Regions from separate parts of the Streptomyces sp. NPDC045778 genome, predicted to be linked through region 4. Evidence: riboswitches for the same ligand, from Rfam matches in the RefSeq annotation. Region 4 holds a riboswitch; each other region holds the start of a gene.
The links. A riboswitch is a leader RNA that binds a small molecule or an ion and turns the genes downstream of it on or off. The one in region 4 is predicted to bind cyclic di-AMP.
Positions count from the first base shown of each region.

Region 1: it holds a riboswitch for cyclic di-AMP, as region 4 does, so the genes downstream of both, AC07GB_RS20170 (C40 family peptidase) here and AC07GB_RS23745 (transglycosylase family protein) in region 4, are expected to answer to the same signal.
Region 2: it holds a riboswitch for cyclic di-AMP, as region 4 does, so the genes downstream of both, AC07GB_RS22605 (M23 family metallopeptidase) here and AC07GB_RS23745 (transglycosylase family protein) in region 4, are expected to answer to the same signal.
Region 3: it holds a riboswitch for cyclic di-AMP, as region 4 does, so the genes downstream of both, AC07GB_RS02770 (M23 family metallopeptidase) here and AC07GB_RS23745 (transglycosylase family protein) in region 4, are expected to answer to the same signal.

Region 1 is NZ_JBWKJZ010000014.1:196,186-199,495, reverse strand. It holds gene AC07GB_RS20180 (ATP-dependent Clp protease proteolytic subunit) at 1-290, shown strand, start outside; gene AC07GB_RS20175 (hypothetical protein) at 299-604, shown strand; cyclic di-AMP (ydaO/yuaA leader) riboswitch at 1,162-1,315, shown strand; gene AC07GB_RS20170 (C40 family peptidase) at 1,319-1,795, shown strand; gene AC07GB_RS20165 (DUF6328 family protein) at 2,014-2,532, shown strand; gene AC07GB_RS20160 (ATP-binding protein) at 2,551-2,982, opposite strand; gene AC07GB_RS20155 (helix-turn-helix domain-containing protein) at 3,253-3,310, shown strand, end outside.
Region 2 is NZ_JBWKJZ010000017.1:129,949-133,258, forward strand. It holds gene AC07GB_RS22600 (M16 family metallopeptidase) at 1-832, shown strand, start outside; cyclic di-AMP (ydaO/yuaA leader) riboswitch at 1,073-1,234, shown strand; gene AC07GB_RS22605 (M23 family metallopeptidase) at 1,247-2,092, shown strand; gene AC07GB_RS22610 (GntR family transcriptional regulator) at 2,387-3,061, shown strand.
Region 3 is NZ_JBWKJZ010000002.1:21,079-24,388, reverse strand. It holds gene AC07GB_RS02775 (PP2C family protein-serine/threonine phosphatase) at 1-1,047, shown strand, start outside; cyclic di-AMP (ydaO/yuaA leader) riboswitch at 1,279-1,448, shown strand; gene AC07GB_RS02770 (M23 family metallopeptidase) at 1,460-2,641, shown strand; gene AC07GB_RS02765 (aldo/keto reductase) at 2,814-3,310, shown strand, end outside.
Region 4 is NZ_JBWKJZ010000019.1:13,739-17,048, forward strand. It holds gene eno (phosphopyruvate hydratase) at 1-767, opposite strand, end outside; gene AC07GB_RS23745 (transglycosylase family protein) at 1,041-1,793, opposite strand; cyclic di-AMP (ydaO/yuaA leader) riboswitch at 1,798-1,983, opposite strand; gene AC07GB_RS23750 (LysM peptidoglycan-binding domain-containing protein) at 2,175-3,308, opposite strand.

The sequences.
Region 1 (3,310 bases), on a different contig from region 4:
CACCCGGCAAGCGGGCGATCCTGCCCGGCGCCCGGGTGCTGCTCCAGCAGCCCGCGCTGCCCGAGCCGGTGCGCGGCCAGCCGACCGACCTGAGCATCCGGGCGGAGGAACTGCGGCGCACCCGCGCGCTCCTGGAGGAGATGCTCGTCCGGCACACCGGGCGTACGCCCGGGCAGGTCTCGGCGGACATCGAGCGGGACACGGTGCTCGACGCCGAAGCCGCCCTCGCCTACGGTCTGGTGGACCGGGTCGTCCCGAGCCGCAAGGCCGCGCGCCCGGACGCGGAGTGAGGCGGGGGGTGCTTCCGGAACTGCCGCCGCTGCCCGCGCTGACCCGCGCCGAGGGCGACCTCGTCGACGCCTATCTGGCGGTCCTCGACCTCCTCGGCCGGATCAACCCGGCCCGCGCCGAGCACACCTACGGCGGCCTGCGCGCCGCGCAGGCGCTGGTCACCCGGGCGACCGAACTGCGGGACGCGCTGGCGCTCATGCATCAGCGTGGGGAGAGCGAGGTGCACGCGCCGACGCTCGCGCGTGCGCTGCGCGTCCTGGACGGCGAGCGGCGCGCCGCGCGCGTGACGATGCCGCCACCGACGGGGCATTGACCGAGGGCCCGGCGCCGGCGACACGATGAGGGTCCGTCATGATTCAGTCCGATTCACCCCCCATGACCGTGTGTCCCGTGCCACACTTCCAGCCAGACCTCATTCCGTTTTCGGCCTGGCAGCCCGGTGCGCCGGTCGCATCTGACACCGTGGAACGCGCCCCGGACCCAGCGCGCCCGCGCCATCCGTCCGTTGCCGGTGTGCGCGGATGTCGGCCCGAGTCCGGGGTTGCCCCGGAGATGACCAGAGATGATCGCCCCTTCTGCGTAATCGGCGATCGTCCCGGCGGACCCCCGAAGTCGCGCAACTCCCTTACACCACAGCCGGATTCGGGCGTTCCGGCGCTGATGGGGCAATCATCTCCGAGTGTGACCTAGACCCTATTCGGCCGTTGTCCACCGGAACGGGTCAGCCGTGAGGAGCCTCACATACCGCTGATCCGGCTCGGCTTTTTCGCCTCTCTCGGGTGAAGATCCCTTCCGACGACAAGCCCCCGCCACAGGCGGCGGGGCGATCCGAGCGGACGCCGAGTCCTGCCGCCGCCCGGATGCCCGGTCGACATCTGTGCACCGGCAGGAGTGGAGGACCCAGCAAGGCGGGCCGTCCGGCAAGTCCGGAAGGCCCTTGGGGTGAAGTCGCATCGCGCGGCCGGGCATCTTCGCCTGCCCGAACCCGACAGGTCATCCTTCACAGGCGGCTGACGAAGGGTTGCGCATGACTGCGCTGCATCGTGTTCCGTCGCTGCTGACGAGGGCCAGTACGGCTTCGGCTCTCACCCTCGCCGCCGTGGGCGGCACCCTCGTGGCCCCCGGACTCACGGGGGAAGCACAAGCGGCCACCTCGCACGGGACCAAGGCGCTCAAGGTCGCGGCGTCCAAGAAGGGCTCCCCGTACCGCTACGGCGCGGTCGGACCGAACCGGTTCGACTGCTCCGGACTGACGCTCTACTCGTACAAGCGCGTGGGCAAGAAGCTGCCCCGCACCGCCCAGCAGCAGTACAACAAGACCCGCAAGGTGTCCTCCGCCAGCCGCACCCGCGGGGACCTGGTGTTCTTCCACTCCGGCCGGAACGTCTACCACGTCGGCATATACGCCGGTAAGGGCAAGATCTGGCACGCCCCGAAGCGAGGCACCGTGGTGCGGCTCGAAAAGATCTGGACCAACCAGGTCTGGTACGGCCGGGTCCGCTGACCCGGCCCGCGGGCGGCGGCCTTTCTCAGGGCCCGCGCCGTCGCCCGCACAGGGCTCCACCAGCACCTTTCGCCGCCGTCCGGTCAGGGCCCGGACGGCGGCACCACCCCCGACGGCGGCCCGGACGACGGGCCGCGACAGCGCCCCCGCCGACGTCACCCGGCCGGCCCCGCCGTCAGGACGGGAGTGGAGCGGCCCCATGCGGATACTCGTGGACCATGGCCGACCATCACCCCCATGCCACGGGCACGACCAGACCGACCGGTTCCCGGCACACGCGCAACGAGACCCCGCTGGAGCGGGCCGACCGCAACTTCTCCGAACTGCTCCAGGAACTGCGGGTCACCCAGACCGGTGTGCAGATCCTCTTCGCGTTCCTGCTCACCCTCGCCTTCACGCCACGCTTCCCCACCCTCGACTCCGTGCAGCGCGCCACGTACGTCATCACGCTGCTGCTCGCGGTGCTCGCTGCCGCGCTGTTCACGGCGCCCGCCGCGGTGCACCGCACCCTGTTCGGGCGCGGCGCCAAACCACTGATCGTGCAGGTGTCCTCGCGACTCGCCGCCACCGGGCTCGCGGTCCTCGTGCTCGCGCTCACCGGGTCCGTCCTGCTCGTCGTCGACGTGGCCGTGGGCCGCACGGACGGCATTTTGGCGGCCGTGGGCACGTTCCTGGTGTGCGGGGGGCTGTGGGGCGTGCTGCCCCGCCTCGTCGGCCGCACGGACCGGCGGCGCTGACCCCGCGCGGCGGGAGCGTCAGCTCTGCACCGGCACCGACCACGGCAGCGTGATCCACACGGTCTTGCCGCCCTCGTCCGTGGGGCAGACCGTGAGTCTGCCGCCGCACTCGGCGGCGAGCCAGCGGACGATGACCATGCCTCTGCCGTTGTCCTGCTGGACGGCGGCGGGCAGCCGCTTGGGGAAACGCGGGTGGCTGTCCGTGACGCCGATGCGCAGCCGCTCGTCGCGGTCGAGCCGGACGTCCACGGTGAAGGTGGGCGAGAGGCCGAGGGTGTGCTGCACCGCGTTGGTGGCCAGCTCGGAGACGATGAGCCGCACGGTGTCGGCCACGTCGGCGTCGGCCGGAAGGCCCCACTCGGTCAGGATGTCCCCGACGTACCTGCGGGCGGTGGAGACCGAGACAGGGTCGCTCGGCAGGGTGACTGATGCTTCCTGGTGGTCTGCCATGACGGCGCCGTCCCTTTCCCACCGGGACCGTACTTCCGACGCGTGGCGGAAGTACTCGAGGATCGTCCCGGAGCTGGTGCTTCGCGCCAGATTGCCACTCTCGCGAGGGCCGCGCCCGCCGATCCACCGAGATGTGCATATATCTGTCGCTCGAAGCGGTGAACTCTGCGACGGCAGACCGTATTTGGGCGCAACACTGGCAGTTCCTCTACCGTCCCCTACCGGTGGCGCCGACCCCCGGCCTCCGGAAGGACCCAGAAGGAGACAGCCATGCAGTACGGTCCCGCGGTGCGCCGTCGCAAGCTCGGCGCGGAATTGCGGGCGCTGC
Region 2 (3,310 bases), on a different contig from region 4:
CATCGACTCCGCGGCCGTACGCGCCTTCTACGAGAAGCACGTGCGCCCCGCCACGGCCACCGCCGTCGTGGTGGGCGACCTCACCGGCACGGACCTCGACGCCGTCCTCACCGACACCCTCGGCGCCTGGACGGGCGGGTCGGCCGAGCCGCACGTGATGCCCCAGGTGACCGCCGACGACACCGGGCGCGTCGTCATCGTGGACCGCCCCGGCGCCGTCCAGACGCAGCTCCTCATCGGCCGCGTGGGCGCGGACCGGCACGACATCGTCTGGCCGGCGCAGGTCCTCGGCACGTACTGCCTGGGCGGCACCCTCACCTCGCGCCTGGACCGCGTCCTGCGCGAGGAGAAGGGATACACGTACGGCGTGCGCGCCTTCAGCCAGGTGCTGCGCTCCGCGGCGCCGCGGTCCCCGGAGGGCGCCCCGGGCGTCGCCATGCTGGCCATCAGCGGCTCCGTGGACACGCCGAACACGGGCCCGGCCCTCGACGACCTGTGGAAGGTCCTTCGCACCCTCGCCGCCGAGGGCCTCACGGACGCCGAGCGCGACGTCGCCGTGCAGAACCTGGTGGGCGTGGCCCCGCTGAAGTACGAGACGGCCGCCGCCGTCGCCGCGACGCTCGCCGACCAGGTCGAGCAGGAGCTGCCGGACGACTTCCAGGCGAGCCTGTACCGGCAGTTGGCCGGGACCGGCACCGTGGAGGCCACCGCGGCCGTCGTGAGCGCGTTCCCGAGCGACCGCCTGGTGACGGTGCTCGTCGGTGACGCCGCGCAGATCGAGGAGCCCGTGCGAGCCCTCGGCATCGGTGAAGTGACGGTCGTCACCGGCTGATTGCCGCGCACCCGCCCCGGCGGGCATATCGGCACGAACGCCTCGTAACTCAAGGGACCCCGGAGGCTCAGGAAGCCTCCGGGGTCCCTGCATGCTGCCATATGTCCGAATTGACATGGAGGTTGGGTGTCTGCCGTGTGGCGTGCGCTACAAAAGGCAGGATCCGTTTGTCGATTGAAAGATGAGGCGTTTAGCGTCAGTGCGGCTGTCCGTCAGGCACTACGCCGCGTCCGTGGCACCGGACAGTCATCGCCGAGTCCCCGTACGGCGTGAGCCAGGGGAGCCGGGGACCCACACGTCCCTGGGGTGAATCGGTCCCCTTGCCGCGAGGCGAGGAGTCCGTAGGAGACCTTCCTGCTCCGAACCCGTCAGCTAACCCGGTAGGCGAGAAGGAAGGAAAGGACCAGCCGCTTCATGGCGCTCATCCGCCCGACCGGCAAGCACCGCCGCCCGAGCCGCATCTCGCGCACGACCGCGAGCGCCGCGGGCGTCGCCGCCCTCACCACCACGGGTGTCATCTCGGGCCTCGCCGCTCCCGCGCTCGCCGCCGACGCCTCCGCGGACCAGGCGAGCACCGGCCTCACGCAGGCCATCGCCATCAACGACACGCTGGCCGACGAGATCGACGCCCAGGCCGCCGCCCAGAAGCAGGCCGCCAACGACGCCGCCGCCCAGAAGAAGGCGGAAGAGGCCGCGCGCCAGAAGGCCGCCGAGCAGAAGCGCAAGGCCGAGGCCGCCGCCAAGGAGAAGGCGAAGAAGGAGGCCGAGGCCAAGGCCAGGGTCAAGGCGGCGAAGGAGGCCAAGGAGCGGGCCCGCGAGCGCGCCGCCCGCGACGCCGAGCGCAAGCGCCTGAACGCCTACGTCGCCCCGGTCGCCGGCTCGTACGTCTCCACCTCCTACAAGGCCGGCGGCGGCATGTGGTCCTCCGGCAGCCACACCGGCATCGACTTCCACGCCGCGTCCGGCACCTCGGTGCAGGCGGTCGGCGCGGGCACCGTCGTCGAGGCGGGCTGGGGCGGCGCCTACGGCAACAACGTCGTGATCAAGATGAACGACGGCACGTACACCCAGTATGGCCACCTGTCGTCCCTCGGCGTCACCGTCGGCCAGACCGTCACCCCGGGCCAGCAGATCGGCCTCTCCGGGTCCACCGGCAACTCCTCCGGTCCGCACCTGCACTTCGAGGCCCGCACCGGCGCCGACTACGGCTCGGACATCGACCCGATCGCGTACCTGCGCTCCCACGGCGTGAGCGTCTGACGCTCCGCCCGCGGCGCGAGCGTCCGCCGCGCCCCGCGCACTTCCCGAAAGCCCCGGCTCACCGAGCCGGGGCTTTCGCTGTCGGCGGGCCGCGGCGCACACCTTTGGCCAAAAGATATCCATGGATTCCGACGCCCCATCGGAAAACGCGGCCATCTGCAATAGAGTCCGTAGTGACCACGTCCATACGGCGGCCATACAGCGGCCGTCCATGCACCGACCAAAGAGTCGCCGCACCAGCGTCGTCAACGCGTCGCGCGACGCGTTTCCCGGGCATTAAAGCGGAGGTCCGTCATGCGCGTTCCCGCGCACTCGGTCTGCACGGCCATCCGGGACGACATCGTCTCCGGTGTCTACGAACGCGGCACGCGGCTCACCGAAGAACTCCTCGCCCGCCGCTACGGCGTCTCGCGCGTCCCCGTGCGCGAGGCCCTGCGTACCCTGGAGGCCGAGGGCTTCGTGGTCACCCGCAGGCACGCGGGCGCCTGCGTCGCCGAGCCGACCGAGCAGGACGCCGCCGACCTCCTGGAGGTCCGCACGCTCCTGGAGCCACTGGCGGCCGCCCGCGCGGCGCAGCGCCGCACCGACGCCCATCTGAAGGTCCTGCGCGGCCTCGTGCGGCTCGGCCAGGAGCGGGCCCGGCGCGGCGGCGGCGAGGACCTGCGCTCGCTCGACGGCTGGTTCCACGAGACGCTCACCCAGGCCTCCGCGAGCCCCGGCCTCATCGCCCTGCTCACGCAGCTGCGCCACAAGGTCGCCTGGATGTACGTGGCGGACGCCCCGGTCGCGGCCACGGAGCTGTGGGCGGGGCACGGCGCGGTCGTCGACGCGGTCGCCCGCCAGGACGCGGACCGGGCCCGCGCGCTCACGCTTCTGCACGCCGAGCGCGCGGCGTCCGCGTACCGGCCGCGCGCCGGGCGTGTGAGGGGTTCGCAACACGCCGTCAACAAAGTGGGCGTACGGAATTAACAGGGACCCCGTACACAGGACTCGTACCCCGTACACAGGACTCGTATACGGGACGTGCGTACCAACGCGTACCGGACGTCATACGCGGTGTCTGTGAAAGCCCGGCACACCGGAGTGGGAATTCCCCGCCCGGCTTTCCCGCGAGGCCGACGCGTTTGTTCCACCGGCGGTACGCCACCGGCTCATGAATTCCCGCCGCGCTTTTGCCGGCGGGCGCTCTTCAGGAACGCCACCACACGACGAAGCCGC
Region 3 (3,310 bases), on a different contig from region 4:
CTGATCGTCGTCGGGGTCGTCTTCGACGCGCTCACGCCGCCCCAGTTCACCGCGTCCCCGCTGTTCGCCGCCGCGCCCCTCATCGCGGCCCCGTTCTTCTCGCTCGCCACCACCGTGGCGACGGCCGCCGTGTCCTGCGTGGCCGTGCTCGCCCTGCGCATCGACAACCACGCGGGCGTGGACGTCGAGGTCGTCACCTCCTTCGTCACCATGCTCACCGTCGGCGCCCTCGCCGTCGTCATCAACCGCGTCGTGCGCCGCGGCGACGCCCGCCTCGCCTCCGCCCGCTCCATCGCCGAGGCCGCGCAGCGGGCCGTCCTGCCGCAGCCGGACCCGCGCATCGGCGGCCTCGACGTCGCCGCCCGCTACGAGGCCGCGCAGGCCGGCGCCTTCATCGGCGGCGACCTGTACGCCGTGCAGGACACCCCGCACGGCGTACGGCTCGTCGTCGGCGACGTACGCGGAAAGGGCATGGGCGCGGTGGCCGCCGTCGCCGTCGTCATCGGCGCCTTCCGCGAGGCCGCCGAGCAGGAGGCCACCCTGGAGGCCGTGGCGCAGCGCCTGGAGCGTGCCCTCGCGCGCGAGGGCACGCGGCGCGACGGGCTGGACGCCTTCGAAGGGTTCACCACGGCCGTCCTCGCGGAGATCCCGCGCGGCGGCGGGACCGTACGGCTCGTCAACCGCGGCCACCCCGAGCCGCTGCTGCTGCGCGCCGACGGACGCCTGTGCGTGCTCTCGCCCGCCGAACCCGCCCTGCCGCTCGGCATGGGCGACCTCGGCGCCTGGCCCGACCGCGCGGACGAGACCGACTTCCCGCCCGGCTCCACGCTGCTGCTCTACACCGACGGGCTCAGCGAGGCCCGGGACGCGCGAGGCGTCTTCTTCGACCCCGCGATCCGGCTCGGCGGCCGCGTCTTCTCGGGCGCGGACGCCCCCGACGCGCTCCTGTCCACCCTCGTCGCCGAGGTCGTCGACCACACCGGCGGCGGCGCCAACGACGACATGGCGCTCCTCGCCGTACGACGGCCCGTCACACCCCGTGACTGATCCGGGCCCCAGCGCAGCGCAACTGATGCCCCGTCACCTCCGGATGGAGATCGATTCGGCTGCGCTGGGTCATGGCGCGTGCTCAACTCGCCCTATTCGCAACCCTGATGTCCCGTTGTGTTCGTGGCGTAAGCGTTAACGATCAACCCGAACAGCTTGGAATACCGACCCGCTGTCTATTAACGTTCGATAACGCAGCGCGGTCGTCCCAGCCGTCACACCCGGCGGCTCCGCGCGCACGCGCCTAATCCCGCAAGGGAGCCGGGGAACCACCATCTTGGGGTGAATCGGACGCCTCTCGTGTACGCGGACCCGTATCCGCCGTCCGCGAGGAGCGGCCGTAGGAGACCTTCCTGCTCCGAACCCGTCAGCTAACCCGGTAGGCGAGAAGGAAGGAAAGGAGTGCGCCCCCGTGGCGTCCAACCGGCCTGCCCCAGAAGCGCTCTGCATACCGAACGGCAGTCTCACCGAGGGCGGTGTCGGTGGTGACGGCGGCGAAGGACCCGGGGGACACACCGGGTTCGCCGACTACGCCACCTCCTCCGCACCCGCCGGGCACGCCGGGCATGCCGGGCATGCCGGTTACGCCGGTTACGCCACCCAGGAGCCCCCGGCCTCCTGGGAGGAGTGGAACCCCACGGCGGAGACCGTCCGCCCCGTGCGCGGCAAGCACCGCATCCACAAGAAAGGCGGCGGCGGCCTCGCCCGCAGCTCCACCGTCCTCGGCGTCGGCGTCATCGCCGCCGTCGGCGCGGGCGGCATCGCCACCGCGCAGGGCGGCAAGCCGCCCGTCTCCATCTCCCTGCCGGACATGGCGTCCGTCGCGGACTCGCTGCCCGGCGTCGGCTCCCTGGTCGACGGCGACGCCGCGGCGGAGCCGGCCACCGCCGCGGCCGCCGCCCCGCTCAGCTCCGCGGGCGTCACCGACGCCGACGCCCAGCAGGGCACCACGGACGCGGGCGAGGCCCTGCGGGCCCGCATCCTCCAGCAGGCCGAGAACCAGCGCCACCGGGCGGACGACGCGCAGCGCAGACAGGCCGAGGACGCGGCCGTCGCGAAGGCCGCCGCGACCGCCACGGCCCAGCAGGACAAGGCCGAGGCCCAGGTGAAGGCCAAGGCCGCCGAGGAGAAGCGGAAGAAGGAGGAGGCGGCCCGCAAGAAGCGCGAGGCCGAGCGCCTCGCGAAGCTCGCCAAGAGCTTCACCCTCCCTGCCTCCTCGTACGTCCTGACCTCCCACTTCGGCGACTCCGGCGCCATGTGGTCCTCCGGCCACCACACCGGCCTCGACTTCGCGGGCTCCAGCGGCAGCCCGCTCAAGGCCGTCCACTCCGGCACCATCAAGGAGGCGGGCTGGGCGGGCGCGTACGGCTACCGCACGGTCCTGGAGCTGGAGGACGGCACCCAGATCTGGTACTGCCACCAGTCCTCGCTCGGCGTCAGCGTGGGCCAGAAGGTCAGCACGGGCGACGTCATCGGCCGCATGGGCGGAACGGGCAACGTCACCGGGGTGCACCTCCACCTGGAGGTCAAGACGAGCGGCGGCGCGACCATCGACCCGCTGGCCTGGCTGCGGGACAAGGGCCTGAACCCGTGAACCGCTGAACCCCTGACCCCTGGCACCGCGCGGCCGCTGCCCGCGTGGGCCCCTCCGACTCCGGCGGTCCTGGCGACGACCCCCCGACGCCAGGGCCGCCGGTCACGTCCTTCAGCCGAAAACGGCCGCCTCCCGCCGGAATTCCCAACTCCACAAGGACGTTGGCCCCCGTATGACCACTCTTCGCCCTCTGGGATCGTCCGACCTCGAAGTCTTCCCGCTCGCCCTCGGTGGCAACGTCTTCGGCTGGACCGCCGATAAGGACCAGTCCTTCGCCGTCCTCGACGCCTACGCCGCCGCGGGCGGAAACTTCATAGACACCGCCGACGCCTACTCCTTCTGGGTGCCCGGCAACAAGGGCGGCGAGTCCGAGACCGTCCTCGGGCAGTGGATGGCCGCGCGTGGCAACCGCGCCGACGTCGTGGTCGCCACCAAGGTCGGCGCGCTGCCCGACTACAAGGGCCTCTCCGCGAGCACCATCAAGGCCGGCGCCGAGGAGTCGCTGCGCCGCCTCGGCACGGACTACATCGACCTGTACTACACGCACTACGACGACCCGTCGGTGCCCGTCGAGGAGTTCATCACCGCCCTCGACGACCTGGTGCGGTCCGGCAAGGTGCGCGCGATCGCCGCGTCGAACATCACCGCCGAGCGCCTCCAGGAGTCCCT
Region 4 (3,310 bases):
AACTCGTAGACGCCGTCCTTGTAGAACTCGGACGCGGCGACGTCGAGCGCGAGCGCGATCTGCTCGCCGGGCACGTAACCGGCCTGCTTGATGGCCTCGACGATGAGGTCGAGGGCCGCGCGGTTCGACTCCAGGTTCGGCGCGAAGCCGCCCTCGTCGCCGAGGCCGGTGGACAGGCCCTTGTTCTTCAGGACCTTCTTCAGCGTGTGGTAGACCTCGGCGCCCCAGCGCAGGGCCTCGGAGAAGGACTCCGCGCCGATCGGGGCGATCATGAACTCCTGGATGTCGACGTTGGAGTCCGCGTGGGACCCGCCGTTCAGGATGTTCATCATCGGCACCGGCAGCAGGTGCGCGTTCGGACCGCCGAGGTAACGGAAGAGCGGCAGGTCGGAGGCCTCGGACGCGGCGTGGGCCACGGCGAGCGAGACGCCGAGGATGGCGTTGGCGCCGAGGGAGCCCTTGTTGTCCGTGGCGTCCAGGTCGAACATGGCCTGGTCGATCAGGCGCTGCTCGGTGGCGTCGTAGCCGACCAGCTCCGGGCCGATCTGCTCGATGACGGCGAGGACGGCCTTCTCCACGCCCTTGCCGCCGTAGCGGTTGGCGTCTCCGTCGCGGAGTTCGATGGCCTCGAAGGCGCCGGTGGAGGCGCCGGAGGGGACGGCGGCACGGCCGGTGGAGCCGTCGTCGAGGCCGACCTCGACCTCGACCGTGGGATTGCCTCGGGAGTCCAGGATTTCCCGGGCTACGACGACGTCGATGGACGGCACGAGCATCTCCTTCTGGGATGTGACGCGGGGTACGCGGGGGTACTGGGGCCGCGCTGGCCCCTGCGAGACGAGCCTAACCGGCTCCGGGGCATCGGCCAGCCGACCGCCCCTCACATGGACGGGCCGGACGGCCGGTGGAGCCTGGCGCGGATAGTTCCCTCATGAAACAAACTACCGGACCAAAAGGTACCGCCCCGGTGCGGCGGGGGGACGCGCACCGGGGCGGTAGCCGGGTAAGCGGGTGGCTCCGGGCGCTGCCGGGGCCGGGGCGGGTCAGCTGAGGTGCAGCTGCTGGCCCGGGTAGATGAAGTCGGCGTCGGAGACGATGTCGTCGTTGAGCTGGTACAGCTTCTGCCAGCCGCCCTTGACGTCGTGCTCCTGGGCGATCTTGGACAGGGTGTCGCCGGTCTCGACCTTGTACTCGCCGTCGCCCTTCTTCACGACCTTGCCGGTCGGGGTCTGGACGGTCTTCTTCTCGACCTGCGGGGCGGCCTGCTGCGGCTGGTGCTGCGGCTGCGCCTGCGGCTTGGGAGCGGCCTGCTGCTGCGGCTGGGCCTGCTGCTGCGGCTTCGGCTTGGCCTGCTGCTGCGGCTGCTGCTGCGGCTGCTGCTGGCCGCCGCCGGAGGAGCCGCCGCCGGTGTACGGGGAGCTGGACAGGCCCACGCCGCACTTCGGCCAGGCACCCTTGCCCTGGCCCGCGAGGACCTTCTCGGCGATCTCGATCTGCTGGGCCTTGGACGCCTTGTCGGCGGTCGGCGCGTACTTCGTACCGCCGTACGCGGCCCAGGTGGAGGCGGAGAACTGCACGCCGCCGTAGTAGCCGTTGCCGGTGTTGATGGACCAGTTGCCGCCGGACTCGCAGGCGGCGACGCGGTCCCACTCGGCGGGAGTGGCGGCATTGGCCGTGCCGGCCGCCATCAGCGGGGCGGCGACAGCGGCACCGGTGACACCGACGACGGTGGCGGCGCGAGTGGCCTTGTCGAGCTTGGTCGGACGGCGGTGCTTGCCCTTGCCGGAACGCAGCATGAAGTGATCCCCTCACCGACGCCTGCGAGGTGAGCTGTCGGGTTCGGGCGGGTGAGTGCCCGGCCGCACGTCCTAGCGCGCGACTTCACCCCTAGCCGTGTCCGTGCGTCCCGCGGTCTCACGACCGCTCAACGTCCGGGCCCGGCACTTACCTTGGGTCCCCCGCTCCTGCCTTCGGCGCTCGAAGCGACGACTGTTCCCGTCCGGCCGTTGGCAGGATTCGGCGTACCGACCGGCGGGGCCCGCTGTGGCGAGCGGTCATGACCGTAGACAGGCAATCATCCGAATTTCAAAGACGATCAGGGCTTCTGAGACCCATCTCTCACTTGCCTCTCACCGCCTTTAAACCGGACATTCATCGCGAACCGCCGGGCAACTGCCCTACTTTTCGCCCGACTTCTCCTTGTCCTCGACGGCCTCGCGCTTCGCGTCCGCGCTCAGTTCGAGCCGCTGACCGGGGAGGATGAGGTCCGGGTCGGAGCCGACGGTCTTCTTGTTGCCCGCGTACAGATCCGTCCAGCCGCCGTCAAGGTCGTGGCTGTCCGCGATCGCCGAGAGGTTGTCGCCGGAGCGGACCGTGTACGTGCCCGCGCCGCGCTCGGCGCCGGGTACCTCACGCGCGTCGCCGCGCGAGGCGTGACGGCCGGGGCCGGTGTCGCCGGACGAGGCGTTCTCGTCGGCGCGGTCGCCGCGGTGGCGGCCGGAGGTCCGCTCGTCGGACGAGGCGTCGGACGGGGCGTCCGAGCCCGGCGTGGCGCCGCCGGAGCCCTCCGGCGAAGCACTGTCGTCCGCAGCGGACTTGCCGGGCTCATCGGCGGGCTTGCGGTGCTTGCCGCCGCTCTGGCGCGATCCGCCTTCGGCGTCCTCGGCGCCCTTCTCGCCCTTCTCGCCCTGGGCGGCGCCCGCGTCCTCGCCGTCCGTTTCGTGACTCTTGTCTCGCGATCCGGCGGAACCGCCGGGCCTCTCGGCCTTCTCGGAGCCGTCCGCGTCCTCGGCGGTGCCCGCGTCGCCGGACTCGGCTCCCTCGCGCTCGCCCTTCGCGTCCTTGTCCTTGCCGGACTCAGGGGAGCCGGCGGACTCGCCGGAGTCCTGCGCGCGCGGCGGGGCCGACGGCAGGCCCGGGTCGACGTCGGCGGCCTCGCCGCCCTTCGCCAGGCCCGCGGCCGGGGCGCAGTTCGGCCAGGCGTCGGGGCCCCGCGCGGCGAGGACGTTCTCGGCGACGTGGATCTGCTGGGAGCGGCTCGCCTGGTCGGCGCTCGGCGCGTAGGAGAGGCCGCCGTACCGCTCCCAGGTGTCCTGGGTGAGCTGGAGGCCGCCGTAGTAGCCGCTGCCCTTGGCGCTCCACGCGCCACCGCTCTCGCACTCCGCGACCTTGTCCCACGTCTCGGCGTCCGCGGCGCTCGCGCCCGACGCGCCGAGCAGCGGGATGGCGATGGCTGATCCGGTGACGCCCGCCGTGACGAGGATCGCCGGTACCTGGCGGGGGCGACGGTGACGGCCTTGGCCGGAGAGCATGC